One region of the Isoptericola sp. NPDC019693 genome, then DNA from elsewhere that is predicted to be linked to it. Evidence: predicted binding sites of a transcription regulator. Region 1 holds the regulator's gene; each other region holds the start of a gene.
The links. Region 1 encodes HspR, which represses chaperone genes until heat shock. Its sites were predicted from a motif close to AAGTTGAGTCNNNNNGACTCAACTT; they were not measured.

Region 1 (6,126 bases):
GGCCCGCAGGCGCGGCGCGTGCGCGTCACGGGCGACCGGGCCGCCGACGCGCCGGTGGGCGTGCTCGGGACGGTCGCCTGGTACGAGCCGGCCAAGGGGTACGGCTTCGTCACGCCCGACGGCGGCGGCGGCGAGGTCTTCGTGCACAGCTCGGCCATCGTCACCGGCGGCGTGATCACCGAGGGTCAGCGGGTGGCGTTCCTCGTCGTCGACGGCGAGAAGGGGCCGCAGGCGGACCACCTGCTGCCGCTGGCGGCGGAGGCGTCCGCGCCGGCGTCCGACGGGGCGGACGGCACCGTGTCGTGGTTCGACGACGTCAAGGGCTTCGGGTTCATCGCCCCCGACGCGGGTGGCGGGGACGTCTTCGTCCACGTCAACGCGCTCGGCCCGGGGCTGACGGGGCTCTCCGAGGGCGCCCGCGTGACGTTCGACGTCGTCGAGGGCGACAAGGGCCCGAACGCCCGCGACGTGCGGCTCGCGCGCGGGTCCGGCGGTGCGCACGGAGGCGGCGGGCGGGACCGCGACCGCGGCCGGTCGGGCCGCCCCGCGGGACCGGCCGGGCGGGCGCGTGCGGGCGAGGGCACCGTCGCGCGCTACGACGCCGACCGCGGCTTCGGCTTCATCACCCCGGACGCCGGTGGCGACGACCTGTTCGTGCACGTGTCGGTGGTGCGGGACGCCGAGTTCCTGGAGGAGGGCGACCGGGTCCGCTTCAAGGTGCGCCAGAGCGACCGGGGGCCGCAGGCCGACGGCGTCGAGCTGATCTGAACCGAGGCCCCCGGCTGTTCGCTCACGGCGAACGGCCGGGGCCACCTGGGGGAATATCGACGCGCCGAGCAAGGTTGAGCCAAGCAGACTCAACTTTGGCGCCTGCAGTTTGCGAGTCCCGGGCGCCGAGATTTACGTTGAGTGCAGTTGACTCAACCTCGGGTGCACAGGCGCCCGGACGTACGCATGGAGGCATCACACATGGCTCGAGCAGTCGGTATCGACCTGGGTACCACCAACTCGGTGGTCGCCGTCCTGGAGGGCGGCGAGCCCACCGTCATCGCGAACGCGGAGGGGTCGCGCACGACGCCGTCCGTCGTCGCGTTCTCCAAGACCGGCGAGGTCCTCGTCGGTGAGGTGGCCAAGCGCCAGGCGGTCACCAACGTCGACCGCACCATCTCGTCGGTCAAGCGCCACATGGGCACCGACTGGTCGGTCGAGATCGACGACAAGAAGTACACCGCGCAGGAGATCTCCGCGCGCGTGCTCGGCAAGCTCAAGCGCGACGCCGAGGAGTACCTGGGCGAGCCCGTCACCGACGCGGTCATCACCGTCCCGGCGTACTTCAACGACGCCGAGCGCCAGGCGACCAAGGACGCCGGCCAGATCGCGGGCCTCAACGTGACGCGCATCGTCAACGAGCCCACCGCGGCGGCCCTCGCCTACGGCCTCGAGAAGGGCAAGGAGGACGAGCTCATCCTCGTCTTCGACCTGGGCGGCGGCACGTTCGACGTCTCGCTCCTCGAGGTCGGCAAGGACGAGGACGACTTCTCCACCATCCAGGTGCGCGCCACGTCCGGCGACAACCGCCTCGGCGGCGACGACTGGGACCAGCGCATCGTGGAGCACCTCATCAAGCAGGTGAAGAACAGCGCGGGCGTCGACCTCTCCAAGGACAAGATCGCCCTGCAGCGCCTGCGCGAGGCGGCGGAGCAGGCCAAGAAGGAGCTCTCCTCCGCGACGAGCACCAACATCTCGATGCAGTACCTGTCGATGAGCGAGAACGGCCCCGTCCACCTGGACGAGAAGCTCACGCGCGCGCAGTTCCAGCAGATGACGCAGGACCTCATCGACCGCACCAAGGCGCCGTTCCACGCGGTCATCCGCGACGCCGGCATCTCGATCTCCGACATCGACCACGTCGTGCTCGTGGGTGGCTCCACCCGCATGCCGGCCGTGACCGAGGTCGTCAAGGAGCTCACCGGCGGCCGCGAGCCCAACAAGGGCGTCAACCCGGACGAGGTCGTCGCCGTGGGCGCGGCCCTGCAGGCCGGCGTCATCGGCGGCGAGCGCAAGGACGTGCTGCTCATCGACGTCACCCCGCTGTCCCTCGGCATCGAGACCAAGGGCGGCGTGATGACCAAGCTCATCGAGCGCAACACGGCCATCCCCACCAAGCGCAGCGAGATCTTCTCCACGGCGGAGGACAACCAGCCGTCCGTGGCGATCCAGGTCTTCCAGGGCGAGCGCGAGTTCACCCGCGACAACAAGCCGCTGGGCACGTTCGAGCTCACCGGCATCGCCCCGGCGCCGCGCGGCGTCCCGCAGATCGAGGTCACCTTCGACATCGACGCGAACGGCATCGTGCACGTGTCCGCCAAGGACCGTGGCACGGGCACCGAGCAGTCGATGAAGATCACCGGCGGGTCGGCCCTCCCCAAGGAGGACATCGACCGCATGGTGAAGGACGCCGAGGAGCACGCCGCCGAGGACAAGAAGCGGCGCGAGGAGGCCGAGACGCGCAACCAGGCCGAGGCCTTCGCGTACTCGATGGAGAAGCAGATCGCGGACAACCGCGACAAGCTCCCCGCCGAGGTCGTGACCGAGGTCGAGGCCGACATCGCCGGCGTCAAGACCGCCCTGGAGGGCGAGGACGCCGACGCCGTCAAGGCCGCGTACGAGAAGCTCGGCGCGTCCTCGCAGAAGATCGGCCAGGCGCTCTACGCCTCGGCCGAGCAGGAGCAGGCCGCGGGCAACGCCCAGGCCGCCGAGGACGACGCGGCCTCCGCCGCCGGCGCCTCCTCCGCTCCCGACGAGGACGTGGTCGACGCCGAGATCGTCGACGACGAGGACGACAAGAAGTGACGGACGAGAACACGCAGGGGACCCCCGAGCCCGAGGGCTCGGGGGACACCCCGTTCCAGTTCACCGACAAGCGCAAGGTCGACCCGACGTCCGGGGAGGCCCGCGCGGCCTCCGGTGCCGCGTCGTCGGGGGCCGACGACGCGGGCGCGACCGAGGGTTCCGACCCGCTCGCGGCGCTCGACTTCGAGCCCGAGGGCGAGGCCGCCGAGAGCGCCGAGGTCCTCAAGGCCAAGGCCGAGGCGGCGGAGCACCTGGACGCGCTGCAGCGCGAGCGGGCGTCGTTCACCAACTACCGCAACCGGTCGCTGCGCGACCAGGAGGCGGCGCGCACCCAGGGCACGCAGGACGTGCTCAGCGCGCTGCTGCCGGTGCTCGACGACATCGAGCGCGCCAAGCAGCACGCCGAGCTGTCCGGGCCCATGGCGGCCATCGCGGAGAAGCTCGACGCGTCGCTGGCGAGGTTCGGCATCGAGCGGTTCGGCGCGGTCGGGGAGGAGTTCGACCCGAACGTCCACGAGGCGCTCATGCACAACGTGGACCCCGACGCGACGGCGACCACCGTCGCGATGGTGGTCGAGCCCGGCTACCGGATCGGCGAGAAGGTCGTCCGCGCCGCCCGCGTGGGCGTCGTCGGCCCCGAGTGACACCCTTCCGCGAGATCGACCCGCCCGTCGTGAGATCGACCCACCGAGGGTCGACCCCACGACGGGTGGGTCGATCTCGCGGACAATGACAGGAAGGAGGACGTCGTGACAGGTCAGGACTGGATCGAGAAGGACTTCTACTCCGCTCTCGGCGTCCCCAAGGACGCGGACGACGCGGCGATCAAGAAGGCGTACCGCAAGCTGGCGCGCAAGTACCACCCGGACCAGAACCCGGGCGACGCGTCGGCCGAGGCGAAGTTCAAGGAGATCGGCGAGGCGTACGCCGTGCTGTCCGACGCCGAGCAGCGCCAGCAGTACGACGCCGTGCGCGCCATGGCCGGCGGCGGCGCCCGCTTCGCGGCGGGCCCGGGCGGCGGGGGCAACGGCTTCGAGGACGTCTTCGGCTCCATGTTCGGCGGCGGCGCCGGCCCGAACGTGCGCTACCAGCAGTACCCCCAGGGGGGCGCGGGCGGCGGCGGCTTCGAGGACATCCTCAGCTCGATGCTCGGCGGCCAGGGCGGCTTCCGGTCCGGCGGCCGGCGCGCCGGCTTCACGACCCCGCAGAAGGGCCCGGACGTCGCGGCCGAGACCACGCTGCCGTTCCGCACGGCCGTGGAGGGCGCCACCGTGGAGTTCACGGTGGACGGCCGCAAGGTCAAGACGAAGATCCCCGCCGGCGTGAACGACGGCCGCAAGCTGCGCATCCGCGGCAAGGGACGCCCTGGCTCGGGTGGCGGGGACGCCGGCGACCTCGTGGTCACCGTGCACGTCGCGCCCCACCCGGTCTTCACGCTCGACGGCGCGAACCTGCGCATGACGGTCCCCGTGACGTTCGCGGAGGCCGCGCTGGGCACGACGCTCGAGGTGCCGACGCTCGACGGGCACACCGTGCGGCTCAAGGTGCCGGCAGGCACGCCGACCGGCCGCGTGCTGCGGGTCAAGGGTCGCGGCGTGCCGAGCGGGAAGACGCAGGGCGACCTGCTGGTCACGGTTCAGGTCGCCGTGCCGCAGAAGCTCAGCAGGAAGGCGAAGGAGGCGCTCGAGACGTTCGCCGCGGAGAGCGACCACGAGGACGTCCGGGCCGGGCTCGCGCAGCGCGCGGCGGAATGACGCGGCGGGTCGTGCTGCGGCGAGGGAGGTAGCGATGGTCACCGAGGACGCACCGGTGCTGACCGTGTCGCAGGCGGCCCGGCTCGCGGGCATGCACCCGCAGACCCTCCGGCAGTACGACCGCCTCGGGCTGGTGACGCCGCGCCGGACGGCGGGCCGCGGCCGCCGCTACTCGCAGCGCGACGTGGCGCGCCTGCTCGAGGTGCAGCGCCTCGCCCAGGTCGAGGGCATCAACCTTGCCGGGATCCGGCGCATCCTCGACCTGCAGGAGCATGTCGCCCAGCTCGAGGGCCGCCTCGCGGCGCTCGCGACGGAGCCCGGCGGCCGGGTGTTCACGGCCGGCACGACGGGCGACGTCGTGGTGGTGCGCCGAGGCCAGCGCCTCCGCCGCGCGGAGCGGGCGGAGATCGAGGCCGCCGAGGGCGCGCTGGTGCTCTGGCGCCCGCACCGCCGCGGCTAGATCTTTCCGCAACGCAATTCTTCTCTAATTCATCTGTGCAATAGGTAAGGTATTCCTTATTCGATCTCCGGGGAATTCGTGCGCGCATTCACTGTGCAATTCCGTGCGAGAGGAATATCGTGGTTCGCAGCGGCGAGAGCCGGCGTCGAGCGACGAGGAGCACGCGATGAGCACGCTGATGGAGATGCCCGAGGTCACCGAGTGCACCGTCGAGGGCTGCGGCTACAACCATGACCACGGGTGCCACGCCGGCGCGGTCACCATCGCCGGGCACACCGGCGACGCGGCGTGCGCCACGTTCATCCCGCTGAGCTCCAAGGGCGGCCTGGAGAAGGTCGTCGCCCACGTGGGTGCCTGTCAGCGCGGCGACTGCGTCCACAACTCCGACCTCGAGTGCGCGGCGACGGCCATCCGCGTCGGGCCCGGCCCGGACGACGAGAGCCACGCCGACTGCCTCACCTACGCGCACCACTGACGCGACGCCGACCCCCGCCGGAGAGGGTCGGAGGGTCGGTCAGGAGCTAGCGGGCCAGCTGCGTCAGCAGCTCGACGGCGGCGGCGTGCGTCGTCGGGAGGCGCTCCACCCACACCCGGGTGGGGCGCCTCAGCGCGTCCCCGAGACCCATGAGCGCGGCGTTGCGCTCCACCACCCCGCGGGTGGCCTTGGCCAGGTCGGGCACGCCCGTGTCGCGGCGGGCCAGCACGGTGAACACCCCGTCGGTGAGGGCGGCCATCGGGTGCCCTTCCCCGTAGACCTGCTCGAGGGCGCGGCCGACGGTCGCGGAACGCGCCGCGCGGTCCCACGGGGCGAGCCCGTCGACGGCGACGTCGACGACGACGAGGCAGTGCGTGTCCGGCACGCCCTGGTCCGCGCCGACCGCGGCGCCGTAGGTCTCCCGCAGCCGCTCGGCGAGGTACTCGCGCGTGGGCAGCCCCGAGCTGGGGTCGCGCAGCGCCCCGAGCGCCGGCTCGGCGTCCCGTCCGCGCACCCATCCGACGGCCACCGCGCGGATCGCGTCGGGGTCGGTCGGCTCGTGGGCCGCGCGGTACAGGCACTCG
Region 2 (6,126 bases), on a different contig from region 1:
CGCCAAGCCCGGCCAGGTAGTCCTCGACGGCGTGCGCGTTGCCCACGCTGCCTCGCCCGTCGTAGCCGCCCTCGCCGATCTTCGCGAGGTCGGCGAACCTGGTCCCCTCGAACGGGTCCTCGACGACGGTCGCGCCCTGCTCCTGCAGGTTGTCCACGGCCTCGGCGTACAAGGCCGCCGTCTCGTCGGAGAGCTCACCGCCCTGCCCGGAGCGCCAGCCCGGCCCGTAGAGGCCGATGCGCGTACCTTCCAGGGCTCGCTTGGACAGCTGCGACGTGTACCCGCCATCGGGCACCTCGGCACCCGCGGTCTTGGGGTCACCGGAATGGGTGCCGGCCATGACGTCCAGCATGATCGCGGCGTCCTCGGGAGTCTTGGCCAGGGGCCCCAGCACGTCACGGGTGTTCCCGGCCAGCGGCATGTTCCCGGTGTTCGGCACCAGCCCGAAAGTCGGCTTGACCGCGAACAGCGACTGCGCCGACGCCGGGTTCTGGATCGACCCGCCCGTCTCCTCCGCGATGCCGGTCACCGCGAAGTCACCAGCGACGGCGGTGGCCGACCCGCTGGACGACCCACCCGGCGCCCAGTCCTGGTCCAGCGCGTTGAACGTCGGGCCGTAGGCCGAGTTGTTCGCGTTGGAGCCGGACCCCGCCAGGACCGGCAGGTTGGTCTTGCCCACGATGACCGCCCCGGCCTCGCGCAGGCGTTCGACCACGGGGGCGTCGTCCTGGGGGACCAGGGCGACGCCGCCCGCCTCGGGGCTGGTCACCGCCCACCCGGAGGTCGTGGGCAGCCCGCGCACGTCCAGGGAGTCCTTGATGACGATCGGCACGCCCTCCAGCGGGCCCACGTCCTTCTGAGAGCCCTGGCGGGCCGCGTCTGCCGCGGCCGCCTCGACCAGGGCGTCCGGGTTCAGCCGGGTGAACGCGTTGTAGTAGGGCTCGTGCTGCGCGATGCGGTCCAGGTAGGCCCGGGTCAGCTCGACCGAGGTGACCCGGCCCGTCTTCAGCGCCTTGGTCGCCTCCGCGATGGTGAAGGTCGTCGGGTCCTGCGCGCCGGGGCGATGCCCATGCCCGAACGCCGGCCGGTCGGCGGCGACGGGGGTCGCCGCCGCACCGCCGACGGTTGCTGACGAGGCCAGGACCGCTCCGGCCGCGACCGCCGCGAGGCGGCGGATGGTGAACGTGCTCACGAGGGACTCCGATCGTCTACGTCTACCGACCTTCGTCACCCTTGCCGACCTCGCATTTCACCCGTGTTGCCGGCGGGTAAGACGCCCGGGACGACGCGCTCAAGTCGTCCTCCTACCGCGCCCATGCGCACATCTCGGAAGGCACGAGTCCGCCGTCGGCGAACCCGGAAATTGAGTCGGGGTGGCTCAAGTTGAACTCGTCAGCAGCAACTCATCTGGAGGAGGACAGCATGACCACCACCCTGAACCGCACCCCGTTCGCCGACGCCTGGCTCCGCGACCTGTGGACCCCGCGCCTCGCGGACCTGCGCAGCGAGGGCCCCGTTCCCGCCGCCGACGTGTACCGCGACGGCGAGGACCTCGTCGCACGCCTCGACCTGCCGGGCGTGAACCCGGCCGAGGACGTCACCGTCGAGGTCGAGGGCCGCAAGCTCGTCGTGCGCGGCGAGCGGAAGGACCAGCGCCCGGAGGAGTCGGAGGGCCGACGCATCTCGGAGGTCCGCTTCGGCGCCTTCCGCCGCGTCGTCACCCTGCCGAAGGCCGTGGACGGTGACGCCGTGACGGCGTCCTACGACGCGGGCGTCCTGACGGTCACCGTCGCCGGCGTCTTCGCCGGCACGACGCCGCAGCGCATCGAGGTCACCAGCGCCTGATCCCAGGCACGCCACGACGGCGCCCGGTCGCACCCCGCGACCGGGCGCCGTCGTCGTCTCCGCTGCGACGCGGTCACACCTCCAGCCCTCGTCTCGTCGTCACCGTGAGCAACCGATGACGAGACGGACCGAGGAGACGAGATGTCCGACGCAACGCAGGTCGTGGTGGTGGGCGGCGGCTACGCCGGGGTGATGGCGGCGAACCGCCTGACGGCGCGGGACGACGTGGCCGTGACGCTGGTGAACGACCGCCCGACGTTCGTGGAGCGGATCCGGCTGCACCAGCGGGTCGCCGGCTCGCACGACGCGGTCGTGGACTACCGGGAGGTGCTCGCCGAGAGGGTGCGGCTCGAGGTCGCGACGGTGGACCGGATCGACGCCCAGGGGCGCAGGCTCGTGCTCGCCGACGGCGGCAGCCTCGCGTACGACTACCTCGTGTACGCGGTGGGCAGCACCAGCGCCGCGCCGGCCGTGCCGGGCGCGGCCGAGCACGCGTTCGCCCTGGCGAGCCTCGAGGAGGCCGATCGGCTGGCTCCCGAGCTGGCCGCTGCCGGGCCGGCGGCACGCGTGACGGTGGTGGGCGCCGGGCCGTCGGGCATCGAGACGGCGTCCGAGCTGGCGGAGCAGGGCCGCGCGGTGACGCTGGTCTGCGGCGACACGCTCGGGCCGTACCTCCACCCGCACGGTCGCCGGGCCGTCGCGACGGCGCTCGCGCGCCTCGGCGTGGAGGTCGTGGCGGGACCGGGGGCCACCGTGACGGCGGTGACGGCCGAGGCGGTGCAGCTCGCGGACGGCCGCGATCTGCCGAGCGACGTCACGATCTGGACGGCCGGGTTCACCGTCCCCGACCTCGCCGCCCGCAGCGGGCTGAGCACCGACGCGGCGGGCCGCCTGCTGACCGACGAGACGCTGACCAGCGTCGACGACGAGCGGATCGTCGCCGCCGGCGACGCGGGCGCGCCGTCGGGCCTGCCGTACCGGATGAGCTGCCAGGCCGCCGGCCAGCTCGGCGGCGCCGCGGCGGACACCGTGCTCGCCCGGCTGGCGGGTGCCACGCCCGCGCCGGCCGCCGTCGGCTTCCTCGGCCAGTGCCTCAGCCTCGGCCGCGGGGCGGGCCTGTTCCAGTTCGCGAACCGCGGCGACGTCCCGGTTCGCGCCTTCCTCGGCGGCCGCCTCGGCGCCCGCACCGGGGCGTGGCTCAAGGAGCTCGTCTGCTGGAGCACCGTCAAGGGGCTCACCTGGGAGGCCCGCCGGCCCGGCATCCTCCGGTACCCGGCGTTCGTCGCCGACCCGAGCCGCCGGGCCGCGCTGCGCGACCGGCAGCAGGGGGCCGCGACGTCCGACGTCGTCCCCGTCGCCTGACGCGACGACGCCCGTCGAGCCGGCCGGGACCTGGTCCCGGCCGGCTCGACCGGCGTGCGGTGCCGCCGTCGGCTCAGCTGATGCGCCGCCGGTAGGCGACGACCGCGAAGGCGTAGGCGATCACGAAGATGCCGATGAGCCAGGCCAGGGCGATCCAGATGTCGTTGCCGACCGGCTGCTCGGCGAACAGCGCGCGGATCGAGTTGACGATGGACGTCACGGGCTGGTTCTCGGCGAACCAGGCGACCGGGCCGGGCATCGTGTCGGTGGGCACGAACGCCGAGCTGATGAAGGGCAGGAAGATCAGCGGGTAGCTGAACGCGCTCGCGCCGTCGACAGTCTTCGCCGAGAGGCCCGCGATCACGGCGAGCCAGGTCAGCGCGAGGGTGAACAGGGCCAGGATCCCCGCGACGGCGAGCCACGACCCGAAGGACGCGCCCGTGCGGAAACCCATGAGGAACGCGACCCCGATGACGATCGCGACCGAGACGAGGTTGGCGACGAGCGACGTGAGGACGTGCCCCCACAGGACGCTCGAACGCGCGATCGGCATCGACTGGAACCGTTCGAAGATGCCGCCCTGCATGTCGAGGAACAGCCGGTACGCGGTGTAGGCGATGCCGGACGCGACGGTGATCAGCAGGATGCCGGGCAGCATGTAGTTGATGTACGACTCGTCGGTCCCGGTGTTGATCGCCCCGCCGAAGACGTAGACGAAGATGAGCATCAGGGCGATCGGGGTGACGGCCGTGGTGACGATGGTGTCCGGGCTCCGCAGGATGTGGCGCAGCGAACGACCGGTCAGGGTGCGGGTGTCGGCAAGGGCGTGGGTGGTCATCAGGAGTCCTTCTCGGTACCGGTCGCGCCGACGAGCGAGAGGAAGACGTCCTCGAGGGAGGGCTGCTTCTCGACGTACTCGACCTTGGCGGGCGGGAGGAGGCGCTTGAGCTCGGCGAGGGTGCCGTTCTGGATGATCGTCCCCTCGTGCAGGATGGCGATCCGGTCGGCGAGCTGCTCGGCCTCGTCGAGGTACTGCGTGGTGAGCAGCACGGTGGTGCCGCCGTGGGCCAGCTTCTTGACGGTGTCCCACACCTCGATCCGCGCCTGCGGGTCGAGGCCGGTCGTGGGCTCGTCCAGGAAGATGATCGGCGGGTCGCCGATGAGACTCATCGCGATGTCGAGGCGACGCCGCATGCCGCCGGAGTAGGTGCCGGCGCGGCGGCCGCCGGCCTCCGTGAGCGAGAACCGGGCGAGCAGCTCGTCCGCCACGCCCCCCGGGTCCTTCAGGTGGCGCAGCCTGGCGACGAGCACGAGGTTCTCGCGGCCGGTGAGGATCTCGTCGACGGCGGCGAACTGGCCGGTGAGGCTGATCGACTCGCGCACGTCGCCGGGCTTGGTCGCGACGTCGAACCCGTGCACGACGGCCGTGCCCGCGTCGGGCTTGAGCAGCGTCGACAGGATGCGCACCAGGGTGGTCTTCCCGGCGCCGTTGGAGCCGAGGAGGGCGAAGATGCTGCCGGTGGCGACGTCGAGGTCGACCCCGCGCAGCACGTGCAGCTCGCCGAACGACTTCTCGATACCTCGGACGTGGATGGCGGCCCCGCGGGCCGCGCCGTCGGACTGGGCGGTGGTCATGTCTGTTCTCCGATTCCTGGGGCCGGTGGTTCAGGGCCGGCGGACGACGACGTCACCGAAGCCGGTGCTGGCGTGGATCTCCGCCGTGGCCTCGTCCTGCACCGGCCCCTCGGTGGGGGTCAGCTGGTTGCGGACGGAGCCGTTCTCCGACGACACGTCGAGGTAGGCGGCGGTGCCCTCGGGCACCCCGACCTCGATCGACCCGTAGGAGGTCGTGAGGGTGACGGCGCCGGACTCGAGGGTGTTCACCCGGATCCCGGCGTGCGCCGACTTGGCCGTGAGGGTGCCGCGCACCCGGCTGACCGCGATGTCGCCGTGCGCGCCCCGCACCTCGAGGGCCCCGGTCACGGAGCCGACGGTCGTGGTGCCGTTGGTCGCGCGGATCGTGCCCTCGCCGGAGATCTCGTCGACGAAGACGGACCCGGCGCTCACCTTGACGTCGAGGGTTCCGGTGACGCGGCCCGCGGTCGCGGAGCCGGCGGAGATCTTGAGGTCGAGCCGCTCGACGTCGTCCACCCGGGCGTTGCCGGCGGACAGCGTCATGTCGACGGCGGCGAGCACACCCTCGGCGTACAGCGAGCCGGCCTTTCCGGACAGGGTCGACCCCTCGGGGAGCTCGACGGTGATGTCGGCGGTGCCGGCCGCGAACGGGAGCACGAACTGCTTCCACGAGCCGGGGTACGTGATCGAGACGGCGTCGCCGTCGCGGTCGACGCGCACCTGCTCGGCGGCGCGGGCGCTACCGGACTTGGCGTTGGTCGGCAGCACGGTGACGACGACGTCGTCACGCTCCCCGGCGACGACGTGCACGTTGGCGAACGGCACGTCGATCAGGACGGGCACGGGCTGCGGGGCGGGGAAAGTAGGCATGACGGAGCTCCAGGAGTGGTGTCGGGGTGGTGTCAGGGAGGACGAGGGCGGTGCGGTGCGGGGCCGTGCGAGGGGATCAGCGCACCCAGCCGGTGACGCGACCGGAGCCGCGCTGCTGCGGACGGGCCTGGGCGGCCGGGCGTCCGGTGGACTGCTCGAGCGCCGCGGCGACCGCGCGCACGAGCCACGTGTTGACGGAGACGCCGTCGCGGGCGGCGGCCGTCTCGGCCTGCGTCTTGAGGTGGTCCGGCAGGCGCAGGGTGGTGCGGGTGGTGGCGCCGCCCTCGAGGTCGACGCTCACCGAGAAGCCGGGGCCGGTCGCCTCCAGGCTCGGGCCGGGCGCGGGCGCCGGGGAGGGCTCGGACGGCGCGGTGACGACGAACTCGGGCGAACCGCCGCGGAGCCGGATGTCGA
Region 3 (6,126 bases), on a different contig from region 1:
GTCGATGCGCACCATGGCGCGCTCGTCGTCGAACAGGAAGTCCGCGAGGGACTTGGCCAGCTCCGTCTTGCCCACGCCGGTCGGCCCGAGGAAGAGGAACGACCCGGTGGGGCGGTCGGGGTCGGCCACGCCGGCGCGCGAGCGCCGCACGGCGTCCGAGACCGCGCGCACCGCGGCCGCCTGGCCGATGAGGCGCTCGCCGAGGACGTCCTCCATGTGCAGCAGCTTCTCCGACTCGCCCTGCAGCAGCCGCCCGGCCGGGATGCCCGTCCAGGCAGAGACCACCTCGGCGATCTCGTCGGAGCCCACCTTGTCGGCGATCATCGGCGCCTCGTGCGCCGCGTCCTCGCCCGACTGCGACGCCTCGGCCCGCTCGGCCTCCGCGAGCTCGCGCTCGACCTGCGGGATCTCCCCGTAGAGCAGGCGGGCCGCCGACTCGAGGTCGCCCTCGCGCTGCAGCCGGTCGGACTCGGTGCGCAGCTCGTCGATGCGCGCGCGCAGGTCGCCGACGCGGTTGTGGCCGGCCTTCTCCGACTCCCACCGCGCGGTGAGCGCGGCGAGCCGCTCGCGCGTGTCGGCGAGGTCGGCGCGCAGCCGCTCCAGGCGGTCCTTCGACGCCACGTCGTCGGACTCCTTGAGCACGACCTCCTCCATCTCGAGGCGCGTGACGGCGCGCTGCAGCTCGTCGATCTCGACGGGCGAGGAGTCCATCTCCATGCGCAGCCGGGACGCCGCCTCGTCGACGAGGTCGATCGCCTTGTCGGGCAGCTGGCGGCCGGTGATGTACCGGTCGGACAGCGCGGCGGCGGCGACGAGCGCGGAGTCCGCGATCGTCACCTTGTGGTGCGCCTCGTAGCGCTCCTTGAGCCCGCGCAGGATGGCGACGGTGTCCTCCACGGACGGCTCGCCGACGAAGACCTGCTGGAAGCGCCGCTCGAGGGCCGGGTCCTTCTCGATGTGCTCGCGGTACTCGTCGAGCGTGGTGGCGCCCACGAGCCGCAGCTCGCCGCGGGCCAGCATCGGCTTGAGCATGTTGCCCGCGTCCATGGCGCCCTCGCCGCCGGCGCCCGCGCCGACGACCGTGTGCAGCTCGTCGATGAAGGTGATGACCTCGCCGTCGGACGCGGTGATCTCCTCGAGGACGGCCTTGAGCCGCTCCTCGAACTCGCCGCGGTACTTGGCGCCCGCGACCATGCCCGCGAGGTCGAGCGCGACGAGGCGCTTGCCCTGCAGGGACGTGGGGACGTCGCCCGCGACGATGCGCTGGGCCAGGCCCTCGACCACGGCGGTCTTGCCGACGCCGGGCTCGCCGATGAGCACGGGGTTGTTCTTGGTGCGGCGACTGAGCACCTGGACGACGCGGCGGATCTCGGAGTCGCGGCCGATGACGGGGTCGAGCCGGCCGTCGCGGGCGCGCTGCGTGAGGTCGCTGCCGTACTGCTCCAGCGCCTTGTAGGTGCCCTCGGGGTTCGGGCTGGTCACGCGGGAGGAGCCGCGGACGGCGGGCAGGGCGGCGCGCAGCGCGTCGGCGGAGGCGCCCGCCTCGGCGAGCGCCTGGGCCGCGGCCGACTGGCCGGCGGCGAGCGCGATGAGCAGGTGCTCGGTGGAGACGTACTCGTCGCCGAGCGCCTCCGCCTCCTTGCCGGCGTTCTCCAGCACGGCGCTCATGGCGCGCGAGGGTGCGGGCTGCGCGACGGCGGAGCCGCTCGCCTGCGGCAGGGCGACGAGGGCCGCGCGGGCGCGCTGGCCGATCTGCTGGGCGTTCGCGCCGACGGCGTCGAGCAGGCCGACGGCGACGCCGCCCGTCTGGTGCAGCAGCGCCTGCAGCAGGTGGACGGGCTCGAGCTGGGGGTTGCCCGCGGCCGACGCCGACTGGACGGCGTCGCCGAGCGCCTGCTGCGACATGGTCGTGAGCTTGATGTCCATGGGACCTCCGGGGTGACGTGCGGTGACACGGAAAAGACGTCTGTCGGGGGAACGACGGCAAAGTTGAGTCTATTCCGCTCAACTTTGATCGCCAACCGGCCGGGACGCCGGGTGGCTGCCCGACCGCCGCTGCGGGATGCTGGGCCGGTGACCACTCCAGCCCGCTGCCCCGTGCGCCGCCTCCGCACCGTGATCGCGGCGGCGCTCGCCGCTGTCGGCCTCCTCGCCCTCGCCGGGTGCATGAAGGTCGACATGGACCTGAAGCTCTCGGAGGACGACACCGTCTCCGGCACCATGATCATGGCCGTCTCGAACAGCCTGGCCGAGACCATGGGGATGGAGCCGAGCGAGCTGTGGGACCAGGCGGGCGGCGAGCTGACGCAGGGCCTGCCCGAGGGCGCCTCCCAGGAGCCCTGGTCCGACGACGAGTACACGGGCACCAGGTACACCTTCGCCGACGCGCCGATCAGCGAGATCTCCGGCGAGGGCGGCGAGGACCTCAGCATCACGCGCGACGGCGACACCTACGTGGTGGACGGCGTCATGGACCTCTCGGAGGGTGCCGACCAGCTCGAGTCGCTGCCGCAGGGCGTCCAGGACGCCTTCGACGTCAGGCTGGCCGTCACGTTCCCCGGGCCCGTGAGCGACGCCACCGGCACCGTCGACGGCAACACCGTCACCTGGACGCCGAAGGTCGGGGAGAACACCGAGATCCACGCCGTCGGCTCCGCCGACGCCGGGAGCAGCTTCCCCTGGTGGATCGTGGGCCTCGTCGTCGGGCTCGTCGTCATCGGCCTGGTCGTGTGGTTCGTCGTGCGGAACAACCGCCGTCCCGCCCCGTTCACGGGCACGGCGACGGGTGATGCCGCGTTCGCCGCGCAGGCGGCCCCCGGGGCCGTGCCGGCGGCGGGCCCGACGCCCGAGGAGCAGGTCTTCGGCGCCCCGCCCGCCCCGCCCGCGCCGCCAGCGCCGCCGACGACGCCGGCGGGTGGTCCCACGACCGGTCCCGTGGCCGAACCGTTCGCACCGGAGCCCGCGCCCGAGACCGCCCCGCCGGCGGGCCCCGCCACGGGCCCGGTCGCCGAGCCGCTGGAGCCCGGCCGCCCCGGCGAGGAGGACACGCTCCGGCAGCCGCCGGCCGACGACCCCTCCGCCCCCGGTCCCGACGTCGAGCCCGGGACCGACGACCGCCCGTCCGGCCCCGCACAGGGTGCCTGACGCGCGGACCGCCCCACGTCCTCCCGAGCCAGGGGCGTGGCGCGAGGACGTCCTCGGCCCGGAGTTCCGGGCGCGCACCCTCCTGCTGCCCGACGGCGCGGAGGCCGTGCTGGTGCGACACGTGCCGTCCACCCCGGGGGACGACGGCGGGGCTCCCGGACGGCAGGGCGCCGTCGCGCGCACGGCGGTGCTGTACGTGCACGGGTTCGCGGACTACTTCTTCCACCCCCACCTGGCGGCGGCCTTCGCCGGGCGCGGCATCGCGTTCTACGCCGTCGACCTGCGCGGCCACGGGCGGGCCTGGGACGCCCAGGTGTCCGCCGGCGGCGACCCCAACCAGGTGCACGACATCGCCGTGTACGCCCGGGACCTCGACGCCGCGGCCGCCGTCGTCCGCGCGGCCGGGCACGAGCGGCTCGTCGTCCTCGGCCACTCCACCGGCGGCCTGGTGGCCCCCCTGTGGGCCGCGGCCCGCCCGGGCCGGGCCGACGCGCTGGTGCTCAACAGCCCGTGGGTCCAGCTGAACAAGCCCCGCCCCGTCCGGCTCGCCGCCACCGCCCTCGTCGAGGCCGTCGGCGTTGTCGCGCCGCGCACCGTCGTCAACCACCTCGACGACGGGTACGCGCGCGCCCTGCACCGGGCGCACGGCGGCGAGTGGGACTTCGACGCGGCGTGGAAGCCGCACGAGCCGTTCGCCGTCCGGGCGGCCTGGCTGCGGTCGGTGCTGCGCGCGCAGCGCCGCCTCGCCCGCGGGCTGGGGCTCCGGGTCCCCGTGCTCGTGCTGACCTCCGACCGGTCCACCACCGACCAGCACCTCACCACCGACACGGTCCTCGACGTCGCGCACATGCGCGAGCGGGCACGGCGTCTCGGCGGCGACGTCACGGTCCGTACCGTCGCGGGCGGCACCCACGACCTGGCCCTGTCGCCACGACCGGCCCGGGACGCGTACCTCACCGCCGTCCTCGACTGGATCGGGGCCCTCCCCTAGCGCCCCGCGGCGGCGCCACAGTCGTGTCCGAATCCCGCTAGCCACCGGTCGGTGGCCGGCGCGAGGATGAAGGCATGACGACGACAGACCGCCCCGACGGCGCACCCGGCACGGTGGACGCGCGCGCGTTCGAGGAGCGGTACCGCGCCATCGCCGCGCGGGACACCCGGTTCGACGGCCAGTTCTTCACGGCGGTCAGCTCGACCGGCATCTACTGCCGGCCGTCCTGCCCGGCGCGCACGCCCAAGCCGGAGAACGTCACCTTCTACCTCACCTCGGCGGCGGCCCACGAGGCCGGGTACCGCGCCTGCAAGCGGTGCCTGCCCGAGGCCGCACCCGGCACCCCCGCGTGGGACCTGCGCCACGACCTCGCCGGCCGGGCGATGCGCCTCATCGCCGACGGTGTCGTCGACCGCGAGGGCACGGACGGGCTCGCGGCCCGCCTCGGGTACAGCGCCCGCCACGTGCACCGGCTGCTCACCGCCGAGCTCGGCGCGGGCCCGCTCGCCCTCGCCCGCGCGCAGCGGGCACAGACGGCGCGGAGCCTCGTCGTCGGCACCGACCTGCCGCTCGCGGACGTCGCGTTCGCCGCGGGGTTCGGCTCGATCCGGCAGTTCAACGACACGATGACCGAGGTCTTCGCCGTCGTGCCGAGCGAGCTGCGCGCCCGCGCCCACCGCCGTCCCACGGCGTTCCAGCACGCGATCCGTCGCGGCACGGGGCCCGATGCCGCGACGGATCGCTTGCTGGATGGCGACTCCGGCGCCGACGCCGCGCGCGTCCGGCTCGACCTCGAGCTGCCGGTGCGGGAGCCGTTCGACGCCCGCGGCGTGATCGCTTTCCTCGCGGCGCGCGCCGTCGACGGCGTGGAGGTCGCCGACCTGTCGGGGGGAGCCTCCGGCGCCGACGTGCGCTACGCCCGCACCCTGCTGCTGCCGCACGGACCGGGCGCGGCGGAGGTGCTGGCGGGGCCCGGCGCGGGCCGGGGACGGGTGGCGGTCCGCCTCGAGCTCGCCTCCGCGGCCGACGTCTCGGTGGCCGTGTCCCGCCTGCGCCGGCTGCTCGACCTGGACGCCGACCCGTCCGCCGTCGACACCGCGCTGGCGGACGACCCCGCGCTGGCGCCGTCGGTCGCCCGCACGCCCGGCCTGCGCCTGCCCGGCACGGTGGACCCGCACGAGATCGTGGTGCGCGCCATCGTCGGGCAGCAGATCAGCGTCGCCGCGGCCCGCACCCACCTGAGCCGGCTGGCGGCCGCCGCGGGCACCCCGTACGAGTCCGCCGTGCCCGGGCTGACGCGCCTGTTCCCGACGCCTGGCCAGGTCGCGGCGTCGGCGGCCGACCACCTGCGCCTCCCCGCCCGGTCGGTCGCCACGGTCGTGGACACCGCCCGCGCCCTCGACGACGGCACCCTCGCCGTCGGGATCGGCGACGACGGCGACGCCCTGCGCGCCGCGCTCGTGGCCCGGCGGGGCATCGGGCCGTGGACCGCCGGCTACGTGGCGATGCGCGTGCTGCGCGACCCGGACTCCTGGCTCGACGGCGACGTCGCGCTCCTGGCCGGTGCCGCCGCGGCCGGGGTCGCGCTGGGGCTCCCGGACGGCGCCTCCCGCGCGGCCCGGTCGCGCGCCCTGGCCGCCCACGCCGAGCGGTGGGCGCCCTGGCGGTCGTACGCGGCCCTCCACCTGTGGCGTGCCGCCCTGCCGCCGGCCAGGCGGTAGCCCCCGTCCGCCCGCCGGCCGCACCCCTGCCCTGCCCCTGCATCCCACCTGCGCGACGCCCGCCCGAGACCGATCCCCCGGAGGTTCCCATGACCGTCACGACCCCGGCCGCCCGTGCCACCACCCTGAGCACCCCGGACGGCCCGTTCACCCTCGTCGTCGACCCGGACGGCACCGTCCTCGCGTCCGGCTGGACGACGGCCGCCGACGCGCTGGTCGGCCTCGTCCACCCCGACGTCCGGCCCGCCGCGACGGTGGCCGTCCCGGAGC

Region 2: a site for HspR is predicted at 1,361-1,385, ahead of ACH436_RS18795 (Hsp20/alpha crystallin family protein). Genes of this name have one in related genera too.
Region 3: a site for HspR is predicted at 1,987-2,011, ahead of clpB (ATP-dependent chaperone ClpB). Genes of this name have one in related genera too.

The regions. Positions count from the first base shown of each region.
Region 1 covers NZ_JBIRXP010000002.1:72,384-78,509, forward strand. The annotation lists gene ACH436_RS05720 (cold-shock protein) at 1-768, shown strand, start outside; gene dnaK (molecular chaperone DnaK) at 970-2,853, shown strand; gene grpE (nucleotide exchange factor GrpE) at 2,850-3,497, shown strand; gene ACH436_RS05735 (DnaJ C-terminal domain-containing protein) at 3,603-4,607, shown strand; gene ACH436_RS05740 (heat shock protein transcriptional repressor HspR) at 4,642-5,067, shown strand; gene ACH436_RS05745 (DUF1540 domain-containing protein) at 5,234-5,542, shown strand; gene ACH436_RS05750 (hypothetical protein) at 5,589-6,126, opposite strand, start outside.
Region 2 covers NZ_JBIRXP010000007.1:79,308-85,433, forward strand. The annotation lists gene ACH436_RS18790 (amidase) at 1-1,192, opposite strand, end outside; gene ACH436_RS18795 (Hsp20/alpha crystallin family protein) at 1,423-1,845, shown strand; gene ACH436_RS18800 (NAD(P)/FAD-dependent oxidoreductase) at 1,987-3,207, shown strand; gene ACH436_RS18805 (ABC transporter permease) at 3,281-4,045, opposite strand; gene ACH436_RS18810 (ABC transporter ATP-binding protein) at 4,045-4,842, opposite strand; gene ACH436_RS18815 (DUF4097 family beta strand repeat-containing protein) at 4,873-5,712, opposite strand; gene ACH436_RS18820 (histidine kinase) at 5,789-6,126, opposite strand, start outside.
Region 3 covers NZ_JBIRXP010000006.1:82,979-89,104, reverse strand. The annotation lists gene clpB (ATP-dependent chaperone ClpB) at 1-1,926, opposite strand, end outside; gene ACH436_RS17250 (LppM family (lipo)protein) at 2,074-3,144, shown strand; gene ACH436_RS17245 (alpha/beta hydrolase) at 3,137-4,135, shown strand; gene ACH436_RS17240 (AlkA N-terminal domain-containing protein) at 4,210-5,856, shown strand; gene ACH436_RS17235 (methylated-DNA--[protein]-cysteine S-methyltransferase) at 5,946-6,126, shown strand, end outside.